DNA from 2 places in the Dorea sp. BIOML-A1 genome. Region 2 is predicted to be linked to the other one. Evidence: predicted binding sites of a transcription regulator. Region 2 holds the regulator's gene; the other holds the start of a gene.
The links. The regulator Rex, encoded in region 2, represses fermentation and respiration genes when NADH is low (regulators of the CRP and FNR family bind a similar motif). The targets are predictions, from matches to a motif close to ATTGTTAANTANTTAACAAT.
Positions count from the first base shown of each region.

Region 1: GT508_RS02530 (4Fe-4S dicluster domain-containing protein) is a predicted target of Rex. The motif match lies at 1,913-1,932, and genes of this name have one in related genera.

Region 1 is NZ_WWSA01000004.1:73,283-76,716, reverse strand. It holds gene alaS (alanine--tRNA ligase) at 1-245, opposite strand, end outside; gene GT508_RS02530 (4Fe-4S dicluster domain-containing protein) at 377-1,888, opposite strand; gene asnA (aspartate--ammonia ligase) at 1,990-2,997, opposite strand; gene GT508_RS02520 (homocysteine S-methyltransferase family protein) at 3,054-3,434, opposite strand, start outside.
Region 2 is NZ_WWSA01000005.1:13,851-17,284, forward strand. It holds gene abc-f (ribosomal protection-like ABC-F family protein) at 1-1,007, opposite strand, end outside; gene GT508_RS03405 (redox-sensing transcriptional repressor Rex) at 1,173-1,814, shown strand; gene GT508_RS03410 (NAD(P)H-hydrate dehydratase) at 1,916-3,418, shown strand; gene alr (alanine racemase) at 3,421-3,434, shown strand, end outside.

The DNA of each region.
Region 1 (3,434 bases), on a different contig from region 2:
GCTGTCTTTCCTACGTTCTCGATATCTCCTGTACGGATACATTTCTGACAGGTGGTAACTCGTCTTCTCGGTGGTATCTCCTGTCCTGTAAAATATGGTTTCAATGGTGCCATACCAGAGTTGATCAGTAACAGACTCTTATCGTTATGAGGCACTAACGAGAAACTCTTCATTGCCAGATGTCCCTTACTTTCAAAAAACTCAAGAAACATTCTTCTTAATTCGTTTACGCCATACTTCTGCATAATTTCCTCCTGCTCTACATTCATGTATCTAATCAGTATAAATATTTTTATCAATACTAACTTTTAATTATAAAGAGAGACAGGCGTTTTGTCAATCTTTACGCCTGTCTCTTTTTTGGTCTCTTTTTTACTTATTTCAGCTCGATTTCACCGAGTTCTTTTGGCGGAAGCTGCTTGCTGGATGCTTTTACAAATTCTTTCACTTTCTTCTGTGCTTTTGGCACCGGGATGTTCGTTCCCGCACCGGCTACACATCCGCCCGGACAGCCCATTCCTTCGATCAGACATCCGTTCATTCTTCCGATCTTCGCCATAGAAAGAATCTTCTTACAATCCGCAAGACCTTCTGCATGCTCAATCTTTACTTCCACACCCGGATAGTACTCATTTACACATTTTTCAATTGCAGATGCCACGCCGCCTGCAACCGCATAGCCGCGTCCCGCACCTGTTGCATTGTGGAAGGAAGACTCTGCCTCATATTCGGAAAGGTCGATTCCTTTCGCATCAAACATTCCCTGCAGTTCTTCAAATGTCACTACAAAATCAACATCACTTCTTACGGTTCTGCGCATCGCTTCCAGTTTCTTGGCCGCACATGGTCCGATGAATACTACTTTAGCATTCGGATGTTCTTTCTTGATCGTACGTGCAGTAGCGACCATAGGAGTCAGTTCCTGAGACACTTCATCGATCATATCCGGAAAATATTTCTTTGCCAGCATTGCCCATGACGGACAGCAGGATGTCAAAAGGAACGGTAATTCTCCTGTCGCAACCTTCTCTACATAATGATGTGCCTCCGCAACAGCTCCGATATCTGCACCAAGCGCCACTTCATACACCTGTGAAAATCCAATTTCTTCCAGTGCTGCTTTTAAGTTTCTCGCATTGATATTATCTCCGAACTGTCCGGTAAATGCCGGTGCGATCTCAGCAATAATCTGCTCGCCTTCCGACAATGCTCTTGCAAGCTGGAAGATCTGGGATTTGTCTGAAATTGCTCCAAACGGACAGCTTACCATACACATACCACAGGATACGCATTTGTCCGGATTGACATAGGCGCGTCCCATTTTATCCGATTCAATTGCATTTACACCGCATGCTTTTGCACACGGACGCTCTTTTTTGGAAATTGCATCATATGGGCAGACACTCTTGCACTTTCCACATTTGATACATTTTTCCTGATCAATATGGGATTTGCCGTTTACCATGGAAATCGCACCCTTCGGACAGACTTCCATACAAGGATGTGCCAGACATCCTTTGCACATGTTGCTGACCTCATATCCTTTCGCTTCGCATCTCATGCATGCGGATGGAATCACCTGCATAAGCGGCGGTTCATAATACTTATCTGATATGTTACTTGCTTCCACCCCCGCTGTCAGATGTACCGGTTTGTCTTCCGGCCGGAGTGAAAGTCCCATTGCAAGTCTTACCTGTTCTCGTACAACTGCTCTTGCGCGGTAAACACTGTCACGGTACTGCTCTGTCTCATCATTCACCAGTGCATATGGGATTGCTTCCATATCATCGCACAGAGTATCTGCATCTGCTTTGAAGCCAAGTGCTGCAACTTCTTCAAAAACTTTTCTTCTCAACCGTCTTACGGTTGTGTTAATGCCTCTCATCATAGTTGGAGTTCCTCCTGTTTTTCCTTTGTCATTTTTATAACAGTCTATAGTTCTATTATAGACACTTGAGAAAATGTTATCAACTAATTTTGAAAATCAATTTAAAGCAGAATCATATTGTGTTCTTTGCAGGTTTTCCGCATCTGCTCCGGCCACAAACTTGCCTGTACTTCACCGACATGTGCGCGGTCGAGAAGCAGCATGCACAGTCTGGACTGTCCGATACCACCTCCGATGGTGTACGGAAGTTCGCCGTTTAACAGCATTTTGTGATATGGAAGATTCTTTCTCTCTTCGCAGCCGGCTTTTACAAGCTGCTCTTCCAGCGCTTTTTCATCTACACGGATACCCATGCTGGAGATCTCAAGTGCACAGTTCAGTGTCTCGAACCAGAACAGGATATCTCCGTTTAACTGCCAGTCATCGTAGTCCGGTGCACGTCCGTCGTGCGGTTCGCCGCTTGCGAGTTTGTCACCGATCTTCATCAGGAATACACAGCCGTGTTCTTTTGTGATCAGGTTTTCTCTTTCCTTCGGAGTCTTATCCGGATACATATCTTCCAGTTCCTGGGAAGTGATGAAATAGATGTCCTCCGGAAGTTTCTTTACTGCCTGTGGATATTTGTACCATACTTCATGTTCCATATGTTTGATGATCTTGAAGATATTGCGTACGGTAGCTTCCAGTGTCTCAACGGTACGTTCTTCTTTTTTGATCACTTTTTCCCAGTCCCACTGATCCACGTAGCAGGAATGTAAGTTGTCAAGTTCTTCATCTCTGCGGATCGCATTCATATTTGTATAAAGTCCCTCACCCGGCTGGAATCCATATTTGTATAATGCCATACGTTTCCATTTTGCAAGGGAATGTACAACTTCTATTGTCTCTCCCGGAACGCCTGCGATATCAAACTGTACCGGTCTTTCCACACCGTTCAGGTCATCGTTCAGACCACTGCTTTTTTCTACGAATAACGGTGCAGAGATTCTCTCCAGATTCATCTCTTTTCCGAATTCCTTCTGGAACGTGTCACGAATGTACTTGATTGCTTCCTGTGTCTCTCTTACGCTTAAGCGAGGGTCATAATGTTCTGGTAATATTAATCCCATTTTTTCTGTCTCCTTTTTGTCTGCTGTATATTTTTATGAAATTCTTTGCTCACTGATTACTCTTCTTCAAATACTCTCTGTGCATAATATACGGACTGCATTGCATCTTTGCCGTAAAAATCTGCCCCGATCATATCTGCATAATCCTGATTCAGCACAGCTCCCCCTACCATGACTTTACATTCAGGTTTACGTTCTCTCAATAACTTGATGGTCTCTTCCATGCTTACAACCGTTGTCGTCATAAGCGCGCTTAGACCTACCAGCCGGATATCCTGCTCCACTGCAGTATCTACGATCACCTCCGGTGGTACATCTTTCCCCAGATCGATCACATCAAAACTGTAATTCTCCAGAAGGACTTTTACAATGTTCTTACCAATATCGTGAATATCTCCTTTTACCGTTGCGAGAATGACCTTATTCTTCGCCTGGAC
Region 2 (3,434 bases):
GATTTGCTTAAATGTTCAATAGTCAGAACATCATTGCCGCTTACACAGGATGGTTCCAGTTTCAGATGTATATCTGTATTAACTTCTATCGGTTTTTCGATGGTCTGCATCTTTTCCAACATCTTTTCGCGGCTTTCGGCACGTTTGATGGATTTTTCGCGGTTGAAAGAACGAAGCTTTTCGATAACCGCTTCCTGATGCTTGATTTCCTGCTGCTGGTTAAGATATTCCTTCAGGCGTATGTCGCGAAGCTGCTGCTTCTTTGCTGCATAGTCGCTGTAATTTCCCATATAAGTACGAAGTTCTCCAAGCTCGATTTCAAGAACTTTAGTGACAACTTTGTTCAAAAAATAACGGTCATGAGACACGATCAGCACAGCTCCCTGATAGTTTAGAAGATAGGATTCAAGCCATGCAATTGAATTCAGATCCAGATGGTTGGTTGGCTCATCAAGAAGCAAAATGTCTGGTTTCGTTAACAGAAGCTTGCCGAGAGATACACGGGTTTTCTGTCCTCCGGAGAGAGTGTCGACGGGTTTGGTGAAATCATTTTCCGTAAATCCAAGTCCCTTTAACACACCGGTGATCTCACTTTCGCAAGAATAGCCGTTCTCACGTTCGAAAGCGGCCGTAAGGCGGTTGTAAGTTTCCAGACGGTCGTTCAGGGCGTCGCCGGAGAGATGCTTAAGTTCCATCTCGATCTCGCGGATACGGCGCTCCATAGCGATTATATCGGCCTTTGCGGTGCGGACTTCTTCATAGATCGTATTACCGCTTTGCATCTCTTGATGCTGGGCAAGATAGCCAAGTGTCTTACCTTTTGTCAGGATGACGTTGCCGTCATCCGGGGCTGATTCGCCTACAATCATTTTGAGCAGAGTGGACTTACCGGCACCGTTCGGTCCGACAAGAGCTGCTTTTTCGTGATCTTCTATATGGAAGGATCCATCTCTGACGATGAGGTGTTCACCGAAAGATTTCTGGATCCCGTGACATGCTAATATCATATATTTCCTCCTGAGTTATGGATAATTGATACGTTGGTATTCTCAAAATGCATTTACACATGCTACTTTATTATAACGGAAATTGCATAAAATTCAACAATAGTTTGACAATAATCTTTCAATTTTATATAATTATTTTAGACTATGATTGGAAGGGTGAAAACATTGGAAGAAAGAGAGATTTCTCGTGCGGTCATAAGAAGATTGCCGAGGTATTACAGATATTTGGGCGAACTGTTGGAAAATGGTGTAGAGCGGATTTCTTCGAACGATCTGAGTAAGCGGATGAAAGTAACAGCATCCCAGATCCGTCAGGATCTTAATAATTTCGGAGGATTCGGACAACAGGGATACGGTTATAATGTTAAGTATTTATACACAGAGATTGGAAAGATATTAGGATTGGAAGAAGACCACAATATTATTATCATTGGTGCAGGTAATCTTGGGCAGGCACTGGCTAATTATGCAGCCTTCGAGAACCGTGGATTCATTCTGAAAGGAATCTTTGATGTGAATCCAAGACTTCAGGGAGTATCCATCCGTGGAGTTCCGATCCGTATGATGGATGATCTTAAAACGTTCGTTCAGAATAATGAGATTGATATTGCAGTTCTGACGATTCCGAAAGAGAAAGCAATTGAAGTTGCGAATATGCTGGTTGAGAACGGAGTACGTGCGATCTGGAACTTTGCACATACAGATTTGAACCTTCCGGATAATGTTGTTGTTGAGAATGTGCATCTGTCAGAAAGTCTGATGCAGTTGTCATACAATATCAGTCGTTACAAAGAGGACCATAAATAAACTATAATACAAGAAAGCGTGTAGGAGTAGTCTGGAATACGGACATATTTTTACACGTTCTTTTGTTGCAGAGATATATCTGATGGGAGATGAATGAATATATGAAACTTCTGGTTAATGCTGCGCAGATGAAGGCTGCCGATCAGTACACGATTCAGGAACTGGGCATTGCATCACTGGAATTAATGGAGCGTGCAGCAAATGCCTGTGTACAGACGATGCAAAGTGAGAATCTGGATCTTTCTTCTGTCTGTGTGGTATGTGGATCAGGGAATAATGGTGGAGATGGATTTGCCATCGCCAGGATCTTGAAGAATATGGGGTGTTCTGTGGATACTTATCTGGTCGGCAATCCAGAGCATTGTACACCGGAGACACGGGAACAGATAAGACGTCTTAAAGAATGTGGTGGTAAGATCACGGAAGATATCCCGCAGGATAACAGCTACAGCATAGTGATAGACGCCGTGTTCGGAGTCGGACTGAGCCGTAAGATTGAAGGTACATATCGTCAGGTGATTGAACGTATGAATCAGATGCAGGGTACAAAATTTGCAGTAGATATCCCATCAGGACTTTCAGCCTCTACGGGATGTGTGCTTGGTTGTGCATTCCACGCAGATGATACAGTGACATTCGAGGTGAAAAAGATCGGCCTTGAGCTGGCGCAGGGCAGAGCATATGCAGGAAGAGTGACAGTAGCAGAGATTGGCATTTCGCATGAGCCGTTATTACAGGATGCAGATGTGATCCATTCTTTTGGAAGAGAAGAATATCGTAGAATGCTTCCGGAAAGACCGGAAGATTCTAATAAGGGAAGTTATGGAAGGCTTCTTGTGATCGCTGGAAGTAAGGGTATGGCAGGTGCAGCATATTTGAATGCTCATGCGGCTTATATGACAGGAGCCGGGCTTGTCAGAATCTATACACCAAAGGACAACCGCGAGATATTGCAGACACTTCTGCCGGAAGCAATCATAACGGCTTATGATGAATTTAATAAAGAAGAAGTACTAAAGCTTCTTAAGTGGGCAGACGGTGTGTGTATTGGTTCCGGCATTGGAAGAAGTACAACATCGGAGAAGTTATTGCGGACGGTTATAGAGTACGTGGATGTTCCATGCCTGATCGATGCAGACGGGTTAAATCTTCTGTCAGATAACAAAGATCTTCTTGATCGGCTGGCAGACCGGAAGTTCATATTTACGCCGCATATGAAAGAGATGTCTAGACTTACAGGCATCCCTGTGGAAGATCTTAGAGAAGACCGGATACAGATCCTGAAGAAATTCGCTGACGGATATCAGGTAACCTGTGTATTAAAAGATTCCAGAACACTGATCGCAGATAAGGCAAATGAAATCTGCCTGAATCTTACCGGGAACAGTGCGATGGCAAAAGCCGGTTCGGGAGATGTGCTGGCCGGTGTGATCGCAGGCTTTATGGTGCAGGAAAAAGATACGAAAAAAGCAGCCAGATTAGGTACATATGTACATGGTTTGGCCGGTGACCTTGCAAAATTTGAAAAAGGCGTATATAGTGTAATGGCAAGAGATCTGATAGAATATATCAGTAAAGCATTAATGAAACTGGAGGATGAATAGCAGTGAAACATTATAC